2 regions of the Vibrio paucivorans genome follow, and region 2 is predicted to be linked to the other one. Evidence: predicted binding sites of a transcription regulator. Region 2 holds the regulator's gene; the other holds the start of a gene.

Region 1 (7,724 bases), on a different replicon from region 2:
TGAAGCTAGGCCAGCCGGTTCCTGACTTGTATTTGTCAGTCGATGAAAACAGTGGTTCACCAGAGACGATATCAACATAAATACCTTCTTGCTTGTTATCCCAGTACTCATTTTTAAACGCACGCTCAGTTCCTTCTTCCTGTGTTACGTAGTATTGAAGGTCTGTTAACTTAGCCTTGATCTGTTTATCAGAAGGCTTACTGTAGGCTTTAATATTCGCCACTTTGTTTTTGTCATCAATGAGCTGGCGCAGTGTAACTGGGTTTTCTTCTCGATCGTCACCGAAGATTTTATCTAGATACTTATCTCGGCCTGAAGCATATCGGTAATAGTTATAACGAACTTTATTACGTTTGTAGTAATCTTGGTGATAGGCTTCCGCTGGCCAAAACTTAGTGAATTCAATCAGCTCTGTTTTAAGTGGCTTCTTAAACACACCTAGATCATCAATCTCAGCCATAAATTGTTCTGCAATCTGCTTTTGTTGTTCATTGTGATAGAACACAGCAGGGCGATAGTGTCGTCCTCTGTCAACAAAAGAGCCTTGATCGTCTGTCGGATCGATATGGCGGAAAAATTGGTCTAAGACTTGTTCGTATGAAACAACAACTGGATCGAAAGTAACTTTAATGACTTCGATATGCCCAGTCTTACCAGATGAGACTTGTTTATAGGTTGGATTTTCGACATCACCGCCAGCATAACCTGAAACGACATCAATCACGCCTTCAAGTTTCTCTAAATCTGATTCGGTACACCAAAAGCACCCACCAGCCAGTGTTGCGATTTCGATGTCGCTAGAGACAATACGTTCGGAGCCTTTGTCGTCAGCTTGGCTGAAAAGTGAAAGAGCGACAGCAAATAGGGCTACGGGAAATAGAATGGCTTTGAATTTCATACCAACCTCGTTAGTTGTGATAACAGCTACTAATAAGAACGAGTTAGATATGAATAAATTTCAAAAAAAGATCACTTTATAATATGAATCACCGCTTATAGAGCTAGCGAGGTTGATTTGCTCGCTAGCCCTATTGGTTTAGTTGAGACCGAGGGTTTAACTGAGACCGATGATATTTCCTTCATCGTCTAAATCGAGTTTCATAAAAGCAGGCTTCTCAGGTAAACCTGGCATCGTCATGACGTTGCCACACAGCGCATACACGAATCCAGCCCCAGCACATAATTTGAGTTCTCGAATAGGCACATCAAACCCTTGCGGCGCACCTTTTATTGAACCATCGGTAGAAATCGAAAGGGGAGTTTTGGCTAAACAAACGGCGAGCTTGTCAAATCCATTTTGCTTGAATTGCTCGAGTTGTTTGGTTGCTTTATAGCTAAGAGTAATGCCTCTAGCACCGTAACCACCCTCAGCAACGCTCATGAGCTTTTCTTCAAGTGTTTGGGAGAGTTGGTACAATGGCTTGAACTCGACCTCTTGTTGGCATTGCTCTACCACCTTACGAGCTAGTGCAATTGTACCTTCTCCACCTTGTGCAAAGCCTTCGCTGATTTCAACTTCAACGTTATTCGGAAGTGCTTCAATCATTGATTTCAGCTGCTCGAGTTCATTTTGATCATCTTGAGGGAATCGGTTTATCGCCACAACAGCAGGCACGCCGTACTTATTGACGTTATTGATATGCCACTTTAAGTTTTCGAAGCCTTGCGTAAGCGCATCCAAATCTGGCTCAAAAATAGAATCTGGGATCGGTTGGCCAGGTTTAAGATCATAACAGCCTGAGTTCGCCTTAAGGCCACGTAAAGTAGCAACAATCACGGCACAGTCTGGCGCTTTGCCAGATGTTTGAGCTTTGATATTGCATGCTTTTTCAAAGCCCATATCAGAGCCAAAGCCGCCTTCAGTCACGGTGAAGTCACACAGCTTGGTCGCAATGTCATCAGCAATGATGGAAGAGTTGCCATGCGCAATGTTTGCAAATGGGCCCGCATGAATGAGTGTTGGGACGCCTTCAAGAGTCTGCATTAACGTAGGCTCAATGGCGTTTTTCATGCTTACAGCCATTGCTCCAGCAACTTGCAAATCTTCGGTCGTCACTGGGTTACCGTGAATATCGTAAGCGACCACGATACGGCCAATTCGAGCGCGTAAATCTTTCAAATCGGTTGCGAGAGCTAAAATAGCCATTAACTCTGATGCTGCAGATATATCGAAACCGTCTTCACGTTCAAAGCCATTAACGGTTTTGTTTACTTCGTTTTTGCCGATGGTCACCATGCGTAGCGCGCGGTCGTTGTGATCGAGTACTCGTTTCCAAACCACACTGTTCGAATCGATCTTGAGGGCTTTCATCCCAGTACGCTTTTCGAAATCGGCGTAACCCAGTCTTTGTTCGTGGTAAATGCGCGCATCAATGGCTGCTGAGGCCAAATTGTGACCCGCTGTTACGGCATGAATATCGCCTGTTAGGTGCAGGTTTAGTTCATCCATAGGGGCGACTTGTGAGTAGCCACCGCCTGCAGCACCGCCTTTAACACCAAATACAGGCCCCATAGAGGGTTGCCTAATACATGCCGCAACAGAGTGGTTAAGCTTTTTGAGCCCTTGAGCAAGGCCGATAGTGGTGACAGTTTTACCTTCACCGAGCGGCGTCGGCGTAATGGCTGTGATCACAATTAACTTGCCTGAAGTTGAATCTTGTAGGCGCTTTAGGCTTGATAGCGATAGCTTGGCTTTATACTTGCCTTGGGAATGAAACTCTTCCGGTTGAAGACCTAACTCAGACGCAACTTGGGTGATTGGTTTTAAATCTGCCTGACGACAAATTTCTATATCTTGTAGCATAAAACCCTCGCGAATAACCGTAAATATAGTGAGGAAAACGTTTGCGTCAGGATAATAGCGTTATTTTATCTGTTGTAAAGGGCTATTTGACGTAGTGTTTGTATGGTTATGTTATCAGGTTACAAGTAGTGTGGAGTTGATGTGCTTCAATCTTGATGAAATTGATGCTGGTGGATTGTTCAAAAACCGTAGGATCGTTCGATGAGGGCGTATGCGGACATTGTGATAAGTAATTGTGCCGTATAGTAGGTCACCATAATCACATGTTGCGAAAAACGGGATGAGGAACGGAATCTGTCGATGGCTAACACTAGATCAGAAAGCATGAATAAACATGCACCAACGAGAGCGGTCGCTGATGAGGGAGTACTGCCTGTCAGACGATACTCAATTGCGGCCCATGTCATAGCTAGGATAACGGTGACATAAGCGGCGACTGGAAGTTTCATTTCACCTAGATCGGGCAATAGCAGCAAGTACACGATCACGCCAAGGCTAATTAGTAGTCCTAGTACCCAAATTGTTACCGCCCCATCTAATTGCTGATGGAAGGCTACGAAATAGGCAATGTGAGCGAGAAGAAATGAGCTAAGGCCTTGAATAAACTTATCTTTAGGATGCATGAGAAAGACATCACCAAGTGCAGATAAAGTCAGCCCTGATATAACGAAATAGACGTACGTAGGCAGCTCTGGGCCTTTAAAGACCAGCGAACCAATCATCAGTAAGATAGGCAGTGGTTTAGAAAGATAGAATAACCAACGCGGCCCATTGTTGATTGAGACGATATGGATAGCAGCGATAAGCGTAATCAACAACCACATGAAAGCGAATAATCCTACAGAATAGATACAAAAACAGCGCTTGGAGTAAGCGCTGTTTTATTCTAACTAAATGTAAACTTTATGCGACTGTTATTCTCATCTATGAGAGAAAACTGTTAAGCGATCGCTTCGGTTAAAATCTCACGGCTCTTTTCTAACGTAATAGATTGGTTTTCACCGAGTACTACCATGCCGTGTTGAGTAAGTTGATCAATGACTGCATCAATTGCTGCTGCCTTATCACTGCCGTGCTCGGTCAGTTTAGTCGGAACATTTAAGTGTAGGTAGAACTGTTCGATAGCATCAATAGTGCGCTCTGCTAGGTCTTCAGACTTGTCTAATGCAAATACGTTAACGCCCATTTGTTCAAGTTTAGCGCGTTTGTATTGAAGTTGATTACGCAGGAGTGACGGTTGAACGATCGCTAGAGAGCGAGCGTGATCAACATGCCATAGCGCAGTTAGCTCGTGACCGATCATATGCGTAGCCCAGTCTTGTGGAACGCCGCTGCCGATTAAACCGTTTAGAGCTTGGTTCGCTGACCACATGAGATTCGCACGCCATTCGTCGTTGTCGCGTTGTTCAAACTGTTCACCGAGTGATTTTAAGCTACGAAGGAGAGTCTCAGCATAGCCATCTTGTACCATCGCATTGGTTGGTAGCGTTAAGTATTGTTCACATACGTGTACCCAAGCGTCGACAATACCGTTGATTAGTTGCTTTTCAGGTAGAGACTTCATTACATCTGGATCAAGTACAGCAAATTTAGGTTGTACCGCTGGCGCTAGAAATGCGAGTTTGTCTTGCGTTTCAGCTTTGGTGATCACAGCGCCCATGTTGGACTCAGAACCTGTCGCGGGTAGCGTTAGAATTGCACCGATCGGTGTCGCATCTGTTACCTGATGATCGCCCGTTAGAATATCCCAACCTTCGCCATCATATTTCGCGGCTGCTGCAACGTATTTAGAGCCGTCAATGACTGAACCTCCGCCAACAGCAAGGATGTAGTCGATACCATCTTGTTTCACGATAGCCACGGCTTTGTCGAGCGTTTCTTTGGTTGGGTTAGGTTCTACACCTGAAAACTCTTGCCACGTGTGAGATTCTAGCGCCTTAGCGACTTGGTCATAAACACCGTTGGATTTGATTGAACCGCCACCATAGATAACTAAGACTTTTTCAGTCGTTGGAATAGACGATGCGACAGTCTCAATTTGACCTTGACCGAAGTGAATTTGAGTTGGGTTAACGTACGAGAATTTCATTATTTGAACCTCTTGCTTCCAGTGGATGGGCTTTGTTGTTATGCCTTATTTACGCGCCGTGCTGTAAATCTGAGCGGTAAATAAATTCTATGTTGTGCATATTAGTATTGAAAACTGCGTCATTAAAGGCTGATTTGTGGAATTTACTTGCCTATTTCTACATGCTTGGTATTTTGAATACTTCGTTCCAACCAGAAAAGATCACCAATGAAATTACAGCAGGCAATGCAACGATACGCCGATACCGCAGGGTTAAATGAACTGGAGGGGGTGTGTGAAACCCAGCTTCCGGGTGTGTGGTTTTATCGCAGCAGCCAAGGTAATAAGCGCCAGCCATTTGTCTATCAATCTGGGATCATCATTCTTGGCCAAGGTAAAAAACACATTCACATGGGCGACAATGCGGTGAAATACGGGGAAGGTGACTACCTTGTTGTTGGTGTCCCTATGCCATTGGAGTGTGAAGCGTTTCCCGAAGAAGACAAACCTCTGCTCGGTATTTCAATTGATATTCCGGCGACTCTGCTACACAAATTAGTTAATTCACTGGAAAAGATGTCAGTGGAATGTACACCAATTAAAGAGCACAAGACTTGCGGGTTAGAGTCGGTATCTATGGATGAAACCATGCTTGATTGCTGCACTCGATTGGTTAATGCGCTGTGTGATCGCGCAGAAACAGAAATTTTAGGGCACTCAATCATTGAAGAGCTCGTCTATCGTGCATTGAGAAGTCCAAAAGGGCACATCTTATTTGAGTTAGCGCACCAAGAAGGACAGTATGCTCGAATTGCCAAAGCGCTGAGTAAGGTACACAGTAACTATGATGAAGTGTTGACGGTTCAGTCTTTGGCCGAAGAAGCCAGCATGAGCGTGTCTGCGTTCCATTCCGCTTTTCGCGCAGTAACACTTGAATCACCTTTGCAATACATCAAAAAAGTCAGGCTCACACGAGCTAAAGAGCTTATCCATGGCGAGGGAAGACGAGTCAGCGATGCCGCTAGGATGGTTGGTTACAGCAGCTCTTCTCAGTTCAGCCGTGAATACAAAAGGCACTTTAATGAGACTCCGAAAGGGATGAAAGCGAGTTGATTGAAAAGGGGAAAGAAATTCCTACAAGATTACTGTTTTATAACAATCAGCATTTCTGCATACTATGTTTAACCCCTATAGAGATCTAGTCAGTCTCTGGTAACTGAGCCCATATTTTATTTTGAAATATGGGCTTTTTTACGTTCGTTTCTTTCTCAAAATTTGGTTATTGATGCAAAATAAGTAGCCTTATGTTGCATTCATGTAGCAGAGAATTGCGAGTGATTGTATAAAATATACAAATGAAATCACGCAATTCAAAGATCTTTCCTATGGTTTCTTCGGGCTGGATTTTAAGTCTAATGACACTTCGAGCTCACTAGATTTTATTTCACTAACAACGTCGAAACTACAAAGGAACGAGCAATTATGCTTATAACCAAAGGAAAGGTCGGGCAAGGGGTCTTTACCCTCAGCACTCTGACCGCATCGTGCCTAATCGCTTTCAATAGCTACGCAGCAGTTGACTGTAGTAACTTGCCTATTTGGGATTCAGGAACGGTCTATACAGGAGGTGATCAAGTACAGCACCTAGATACTGCGTATAAAGCGAATTATTGGACACAGAACAACAACCCTATAGATTTTTCTGGGGATTATGCGCATTGGTCAGTGGTTGATAGCTGTTCAACTACGGGTGGTGGTACCAACGAACTACCTGTCGCTACGCTAACTTCGCCCCAGATGTCAGATTCCATTGTTGAGGGTGACGCTGTCACTCTATCCGCGTCAGCTTCAGACAGTGATGGCACCGTAAGCCGAGTTGAATTCCTAGTTAATGGCGTATTAGTCGGTCAGTCAACTTCGTCACCATATTCTACCAGTTGGACTGCTGTCGCTGGTACCCAGCTGTTTAGTGTCGTAGCGTACGACGATCAAAATGCAGCCAGCAACGAGAGTTCTCTTTCTCTGAATGTTGAAACAAGTGGACCAGTCAATGTGCCACCGGTCGTAGATGTGTCGGTTTCTACTACAAGTGTCGAAGTAGGCGAAGTGGTTTCGTTAACCGCAAATGCTTCCGACAGTGATGGGAGCATAGAAAAAGTCGACTTTTTTGTTGCTGGATCATTAGTCGGTACGGTGGCTACAGCGCCTTACACCTTTAACTATACAACGTCTAAAGTGGGGGCTTTGGCTGTTTACGCTAAAGCAACGGATGATCGTGGTGCGACTACTGATTCATCGGCGACAACGCTTACTGTAAACGGATTGCCAACGACTGCTAATTGTCGACCAGATGGCCTTTATCAAACTGAGGGGGTCAATGTACCTTACTGTACCGTCTATGATGAAGAAGGTCGCGAGCTCATGGGAGCTGATCATCCACGACGTGTTATTGGTTACTTCACGAGTTGGCGCGCAGGTGACGACCCACAAGCAGCATATTTAGTAAAAGACATTCCATGGGAACAGCTAACACACATTAACTATGCGTTCGTAAGTATTGGGGCTAACGGTAAAGCCAACATCGGTGATGTGAATGATCCAGAGAATGCGGCAGTAGGAAAAGAGTGGCCTGGAGTGGAAGTCGATCCGGCACTTGGTTTCAAAGGGCATTTTGGTGCATTGGCGACTGCCAAACAAAAGCATGGTGTTAAAACGCTGATTTCGATCGGTGGCTGGGCTGAAACAGGCGGTCATTTTGCCAGTGATGGTACTAGAGTTGCAGATGGTGGCTTTTATACCATGACCACTAATGCAGACGGTTCTATCAACCACCAAGGCATCGAAACATTCGCC
Region 2 (7,724 bases):
AGTTCGAGGGTGCGACGCGAGGTAATCACGCAAAACGCTACCTAGATCGATTGGTGCGCCCTGCTGCTTATGTTGCTGCAGCATGCCACCAATTCGCTCAGAGAGCTCATCATTGACTTGTTGAAATTCTTCGTATTCCACTTCAAGTGGGACTTGTCCGGTTACTTCATCGTCCCTAAGAACGAGAGCTTCATCTCGGAGGTCGGTCAGTCGCTCGGCATCTGCGTAAGTCAGATACCAAGGTGTATCAAAGTAGTCGGTAACGGATTGTCTTAATCGTTGGCTAAACGCACGGTTTTTATCCATATCAATCGCAGTACGGATAAACTTGTGTACGTGGCGGTCATAGCCAATCCATAAGTCGATAGCTTGTTGACCCCAGCTTGTAATACGGTCGAGCTTCATTTGTAGCGCAAACAACGTTTCGCCAATGAAATCCAATTCCGTATCACCATAGACAATTTCTTGAATGTCTAAAATCTGAGTTTGAAGCTCATCGCCCGCAGCCTGTAAGGTATCTTGCAGCTCTTTGAGCGTCGATGACGTCTCAGACAGCAAGGCCTCACAGTTATTGATAGCGTCGCGCCAATCTTTGTTCAGTAGTTCAGCAATCTGATCTTTCACCGATTGCTGTTGCTCGTCCATCACTCGCTGGTTCAAATCGATTTGATCAAAGATCTCACCTACCGAATATTTAAGAACGCCATATACATTCTTTTTCCAGTGTCCAGCTGTCCCGCCTTTTTGTGCAGCTTCAATCGCTTTCGACATTTCATCGGCGACCATAGACAACTGTATCGACAGCTTTAACTTAGAAAATTCACGGTGGCGTACATAATAATCGGTAATACCGATTGCCAGCGGGGATAAACGATAAATGCTTGCACCATCAGTCACTTCACTCGTGAAGCGGCTGATTAGGCGCTGCTTAACCATTTCATTGATGGCGTTGTTTGCACGAAATGCCGAAGCATCACCCGTGTCTTCAAATAAACGAGTGACGATGGTAAACGCATCATGCAGCTCACCTTCACCAAGCTCTTCATCAAACCTTTCGTTACTCAGAACCGCAATCGAAATCAAAAATGCAAGTCGTTCTGTTGTGAGGTTCAATGAAAAATCATGCTGCTTGACCCAACCAACTAGTTCATCAATTGGTTGCTCGGCAGCATTGAGAGTCATCTCACTCATTGCTCATCCTGTTGTTCTTTCTTTTTCGCCCATACGTGTATGTATCGGCCTAATGAGAGGTATGGCTCTTGTCTACACAGTTGTTTTTCGAGTGCCAACACGTCTTCTAATTGGTAGTCACCCATGTACTGCATATTCCCGATGTAGTCACTGAATGAGCGAATTCCCGACTTGCCGCAAATTTCAAACCCGGCATCTTCAATCCATTGATAGACTTCTTCAGGTTTTAAGCCTTTTTGCGGCTGAAGTTTAAATCTTTTTCTATGTGGCATGCCCTCTAATACATGAGGGATATTGCCACATATGACATTCTTGTAGACCAGACCATGATGGTTATAGAACATGACCGAAGCGACACCGCCTGGTTTCACTTGTTCTAGTACCGTCTCTAAAGCAGGCTTTGGGTCAGCTAACCATTCCATTACCGCGTGAAACATCACTAAATCGACAGCACGATCTAAGTGCTCTCCTATCTTTTGGACAGGCGAATGGATCAGGCGATACTGCTCAAGTAGGCCGTTTTTTGCAATATCCTGCTCGGCTAGTTGCAGCATTTCCGAAGATAGATCACATAATGAAATCTGGTGTCCGAGCTCAGCAAGTTTTTGAGACATTTGTGCCAAACCACCACCAGCATCAAGCACGGAGAGAGGTTTTTCATCAGCGTTCAAGCGTTCAAGAATTTGCTGAAGATCTTCCCAAACAATGACTTGGCGGATCTCTCCTTTGTCTGACCCGTAAATATTTTTTGCAAATTTGTGGGCAATATCGTCGAAATTACGGTCTTCAGTCACGGTGGTTGAGTTATCATAGCTAATCGTGCTGCTATTCTGTCATAGGAATGGTAGGAATAAAGAGGGTTTCTCTTATTTTTATTATCAAGTGGTGTTTTTTCGGACTATTTCTGTATGTTTGAGCTGAAAAAGATTATTTCATCGATGCTTATGCCGTTACCAGCCATGTTAATCCTTGGCTTTTTAGGCTTAATGCTCATCATGTTTACCGCAAAACGAAAAACAGGATGTTTTGTTGTTCTCTTCTCCTTTATCGGCATTTTCCTGATTGCCTTTCAACCTGTATCAACACGTTTACTCATGCCAATGGAAAGGCAGTACTCCGCTTTTCTACCCATTGATGAATCCGTTGACTACGTAATGGTGCTTGGCAGTGGGCACGTAGTTGACGATCAAATTCCACCGACTTCTGAGCTAAGCCGTACCGCGCTAATGCGATTGAGCGAGGGGATTCGTATACTGCGCATGTACCCAGGCTCTAAACTCATCCTTTCCGGTTATGCGGGTGGCAGTGAGTTTAGCAATGCTCGTATGATGGCAAAAGTCGCCTTGGCACTCGGTGTGTCTAAGTCTGACATTATCTTGCTAGAAACCGCGCAAGACACCTGGGAAGAAGCCAGACAAGCCGCTGCTTTTGTTGGTCAAAAGCGTCTAATCCTAGTCACATCGGCCAGTCACATGAAACGCGCTTTGAACGAGTTTAATTCTGCTGGGATCAAGCCTCTTCCTGCGCCGACAAACTACCTTGCTCACAGTAACATTACTCAGCCATGGGAAAAGTACACCCCTAGAGCGGTCTACCTTGAGCAAACTGAACGTTACTGGCATGAGACTCTTGGTCTCATCTGGCAGAGCTTAAGAGATATGGCATCAGATTACGAAGAGCGTGCTCTGCAATCCGAAGAAACTTCTTTGTAGTAAGCCATAATAACGCACACTAATCTGATAGATATTAAAAAGCCGAAGTCATCACTTCGGCTTTTTCTTTATTGCTCAAACGACATAGCAGGCAGTCGTTAGTCACCAGCAAACATATAACCTTCACCGTGTACGGTCACAAATATTTGTGGATTCTTAGGGTCGAACTCCATCTTGGCGCGCATTCGACGAATAAGTACATCGATAGTACGGTCGTTTGGCGCATCGACTCGGTGACTGATCATATTCAGAATACGCTCTCTACTTAGCACCTGATTTGGGTGTGACGACAACGCTACCAGCAACTCATATTCTGCTTTAGTGAGCTTAACCGGCTCACCATTTCGGCTCAATGCGCGGCGCTGAGTGTCAAACGTCCACTCACCAAAGCGAACGACATTGCTGTTTTTGTCATTAGTTTCCACTACAGGCGAAACGTTGCGAGCCGCTGAAATTCGCCACAGCAGGTTTTTCACACGAACCAACAGTTCGCGCAGTTCAAAAGGTTTAGTAACGTAATCGTCGGCGCCCATTTCGAGCCCAACAATTTTGTCTATGCTATCCGTGCGCCCTGTCACCAGAATGATTCCAATATCTGACTGGCTACGTAACTCTCTTGTCAGCATCAATCCATCACCACCCGGCAAATTGATGTCCAACATCACTAAGTCGACAGAGTTTTCTTCCAACGCTTCTCGCATTTGCACGCCATCTTCGGCTTCACTAACGGTGTAACCTTCATTTTGAAAGTATCCCACTAGCTTGCTGCGAGTAACAGCATCATCTTCTACAACTAATACGTGATAGCTCATCTAGACCACTTAATCTTGATTTCAGGTTAACTTTAACAACACTATTCTATTCATAATCAGTAACAATTCTAGAAAATGCTACTTCAAAAGTAAGAAAGGTGATTTTTTATTGATTCAAAACAACCTTAGACTCGCTATTCATATCTCACTATATCTCTCTATTTTTATTCACACATGTAGTTACCGCTATTCATCTTTATTAGTTAAACTAAAGACATACCTCGAATTGGAGCTAAAACAATGCAAGAAACAAAAGCATTTAACGAAAAAAGAGCTGAAATATACTGGTGGCTATCTAGCTTATTTGCTAAAGAACTGACCGAAACGGATATTGAACAGTATCAAACCCCAGAAATTCGCTCTTTCCTCGCAGGGCTTGGTGAAAATGAAACTCTAAAACCGTCTATCGACAAGATGACTGACGCGCTCAACCGTCTAAATGACCGTGAAGACGCACAGTTAGAGCTCTCTGCAGATTTCTGCGACCTATTTTTGAAATCAGACAAAGAATCCGCTTTGCCTTATGCGTCTATGTACATCGGTAAATCGGGTCTATTGAATGACGAGCCCGCCAAAGAAATGGCGTCATTAATGGCTGAACATAGTATTGCTGTCAGCGCTTCACTTAACGAGCCAGCAGATCACATTGCGATCGAATTAGACTTCCTTGGTAACTTGATTATTCGCTCTAACGAACTTGAACAAGAACAGCACCTTGATGATGCACTGCTCGAACAAGAAAAGTTCATCCGAGAAAAGATCCTTTCTTGGGTTCCACAATTTTCGACCAAGTGTCAGTCACTCGATGAATTCGGCTTCTACGCTGCGGTAGCATCTCTATTAGTGTCTTTCCTAGAGCTAGATTGCCACTACCTCGCCGGCGAGTAATTTCACCACTCCCTAGCTAGCGACAAAATCGTCAATTGTAGTGATAGATCACTGCTATTGACGGTTTTTTCATTGCTTGCGCCACGTTTGAGGTCTAGAATCGTGACCGCAAACGATTAAAAATGAAATTGACTCAGTTTCCTGGGTAGAAATACGAACCGCTGGCTAAAAGCGGTTTTTGTGTTTTTACTACTTTGATGTAACCATTAACTAGGAGCTGACAATAATGATTGCTGCGGTGAGCCAAGGGGTAAGCCAGTATATGCAGCAGTTCTCAATAGGACAGAACCTTATGGCCACAATTAAAGATGTTGCTCGCTTAGCTGGCGTATCAACTACCACTGTTTCCCATGTAATCAACAAAACTCGCTTTGTTGCTGAAGCAACCCAAGAAAAAGTGATGGAAGCAGTTAAAGAGCTTAACTACGCTCCAAGTGCCGTTGCTCGTAGCTTGAAATGTAATACGACCCGTACCATCGGCATGTTAGTAACTCAATCAACTAACCTATTCTTCTCGGAAGTAATCGATGGTGTTGAAAGCTACTGTTACCGCCAAGGCTACACGCTCATTTTGTGTAACACCGGTGGCATTTACGAAAAGCAGCGTGACTATATCCGCATGCTAGCTGAAAAGCGCGTAGATGGTATTTTGGTCATGTGTTCTGACTTAACTGAAGAGCTACTAGAAATGTTGGATCGACATGCCGATATTCCAAAAGTAATCATGGACTGGGGCCCTGAAAGCTCTCAAGCCGATAAAATTATCGATAATTCGGAAGAAGGTGGCTACTTAGCCACTAAGTACCTTATCGATCGTGGTCACACAGACATTGCTTGCCTAAGTGGCCACTTTGAGAAAGCAGCCTGCCAAGAACGTATCCAAGGATTCAAACGTGCTTTAGGTGAAGCCAATCTATCGGTTAACGAAGATTGGATCTTAGAAGGTAACTTTGAGTGTGATACCGCTGTGCTTGCCGCAGATAAAATTGCAGCAATGGACCACAAACCAACTGCCGTATTCTGTTTCAATGACACCATGGCATTTGGCTTGATGAGCCGTCTACAACAAAAAGGGATTCGAGTACCAGAAGATATGTCTGTTATTGGTTACGACAATATCGAACTTGCTGAGTACTTCTCTCCTCCGCTAACAACGGTCCACCAACCGAAACGTCGCGTGGGTAAAAATGCCTTTGAGATCTTGCTAGAGCGTATTAAAGACAAAGAACACGAAAAGCGTGTCTTTGAAATGCATCCAGAGATTGTTGAGCGTAGTACCGTAAAAGACCTGACTAAATAGTTAGCAAGATTAATAACCTATGTGCTTTACGTGGTAGTTCAGAGATACGCAAGGCGCATAGCTTAGTCTTATTTATGGAACACATATCACATTTACAACATCCAAATGTGATACTTATTCAGATTTTTAATTACTCTTGAATTAGAAGTCACGCACAGGGCAAACCATTCGAAAGTTTGGGACGCAAAGCTTCCGGCCTACGGCATTTACTTGCTATGGTAGCGGGGTTGCCGATGGCAAACTATGCATACACAACTTTACTCCTTACTGACACAGTTTCTGCATTTTTTTGCTAACCTCTCGGACCTGATTTGGTGGCGTATTCACATACACCGAGAATATACAGCATGGACAAACCAGTACTAAAAGACTCAATGCGGCTGTTTGAACAACTAGGCCGTGTAAAATCCCGTTCAATGTTTGGCGGTTTCGGCATCTTTGTTGACGAGACAATGTTCGCTCTTGTTGTAAATGATAAGTTGCACATCCGAGCAGACGATTCAGCCGCAAAAAAATACAAAGGACAAGGCTACGAGCCTTATGTATATAAGAAACGTGGATTCCCTGTCGTTACAAAATACTTCGCATTGCCAGACGATTGGCAGGCAAACCCAAAAGCTACGCTCGATGAGGCCATTGCAGCTCTTAAAGCAGCAAAGGTTGAAAAAGAGTCTCAAGCTCAGTCGAAACCGAATCGACTAAAAGATCTTCCAAACCTAAGACTAGCGACCGAAAGGATGCTCAAGAAGGCAGGAATCGAGTCTGTTGAGCAATTGGAAGAAGCTGGCGCGGTAGAAGCATTTAAAGCCATTAAGCAGTCCCATACTTCGGATGTTGGTTTAGAGCTTCTATGGGCACTTGAAGGGGCAATTAAGGGGACTCATTGGTCAGTCATTCCACAATCGCGTCGTGAAGAGTTGGCTAATCGACTCAGCTAACCCAAGAAAAGTTCATAGAACCGGCACTCTGTGCCGGTTTTTTTGTATCTGCTGAAATTTTCTTTCCACTTAACCTGTCTTAATTCAAACAGTTTCTTGATACTAGGCGAGAATTCGCCACCAATCTCTCTGCAAGTACTTTATCTACTTTTATACTAAGAAGACATAGCAGGTAGAGCGGCCAACGTATCTTTAGGTCGGAGAATAAAAAATGAACAAAAAGCTAGTATTTGGCGTGGTATTCGTCGCACTGATTATTATTTTGGCCATGAATTTTGGTCAATACTTCACGCTTGAAAACGCTAAAGCACAGCAAGAAGCTTTAGGTAGCTTTATTGAGCAAAACTTCCTCATTGCAGCGATCAGCTACTTTCTGGCTTACGTCGCCATCACCGCTTTTTCAATTCCAGGAGCTGCTGTCGTCACACTGCTAGGCGCTGCATTATTCGGTTTTTGGACCAGTCTACTGCTGGTTTCATTTGCCAGTTCTATTGGTGCTACCCTCGCGTTTTTAAGCTCACGTTACCTATTGCGTGACTGGGTACAAAATAAGTTTGGCGAGAAGCTGCAAGTCATCAACAATGGTGTAGAGAAAGACGGCGCATTTTATCTATTTTCGTTAAGGCTTATTCCCGTATTCCCTTTCTTTTTGATTAACCTTTTAATGGGCTTAAGCCCAATTCGTACTAGCCGCTTCTACTTGGTTAGTCAGCTAGGTATGCTACCCGGCACAGCAGTTTATCTAAATGCTGGTACTCAACTAGCCCAAATTGACAGCCTATCAGGTATTGTTTCGCCAACAGTGTTGATCTCTTTTGCCCTACTCGGTGTTTTCCCTATTATCGCAAAATGGATCATGGCCAGAATCAAAGTGTCCCCTAAA

The links. The regulator PurR, encoded in region 2, represses purine synthesis genes. The targets are predictions, from matches to a motif close to TNANGNAAACGTTTNCNTNA.
Region 1: a site for PurR is predicted at 2,833-2,852, ahead of ACXABW_RS16490 (formate--tetrahydrofolate ligase). Genes of this name have one in related genera too.

The regions. Positions count from the first base shown of each region.
Region 1 covers NZ_CM133231.1:299,906-307,629, forward strand. Annotated here, with positions in the region: gene msrB (peptide-methionine (R)-S-oxide reductase MsrB) at 1-898, opposite strand, end outside; gene ACXABW_RS16490 (formate--tetrahydrofolate ligase) at 1,055-2,803, opposite strand; gene ACXABW_RS16495 (lysoplasmalogenase) at 2,983-3,627, opposite strand; gene ACXABW_RS16500 (iron-containing alcohol dehydrogenase) at 3,744-4,892, opposite strand; gene ACXABW_RS16505 (AraC family transcriptional regulator) at 5,100-5,984, shown strand; gene ACXABW_RS16510 (chitinase C-terminal domain-containing protein) at 6,354-7,724, shown strand, end outside.
Region 2 covers NZ_CM133230.1:1,088,274-1,095,997, reverse strand. Annotated here, with positions in the region: gene mukF (chromosome partition protein MukF) at 1-1,191, opposite strand, end outside; gene cmoM (tRNA uridine 5-oxyacetic acid(34) methyltransferase CmoM) at 1,188-1,985, opposite strand; gene elyC (envelope biogenesis factor ElyC) at 2,100-2,903, shown strand; gene torR (two-component system response regulator TorR) at 3,002-3,715, opposite strand; gene torD (molecular chaperone TorD) at 3,956-4,603, shown strand; gene purR (HTH-type transcriptional repressor PurR) at 4,896-5,903, shown strand; cyclic di-GMP riboswitch class I at 6,052-6,138, shown strand; gene ACXABW_RS05195 (TfoX/Sxy family DNA transformation protein) at 6,251-6,841, shown strand; gene ACXABW_RS05190 (TVP38/TMEM64 family protein) at 7,053-7,724, shown strand, end outside.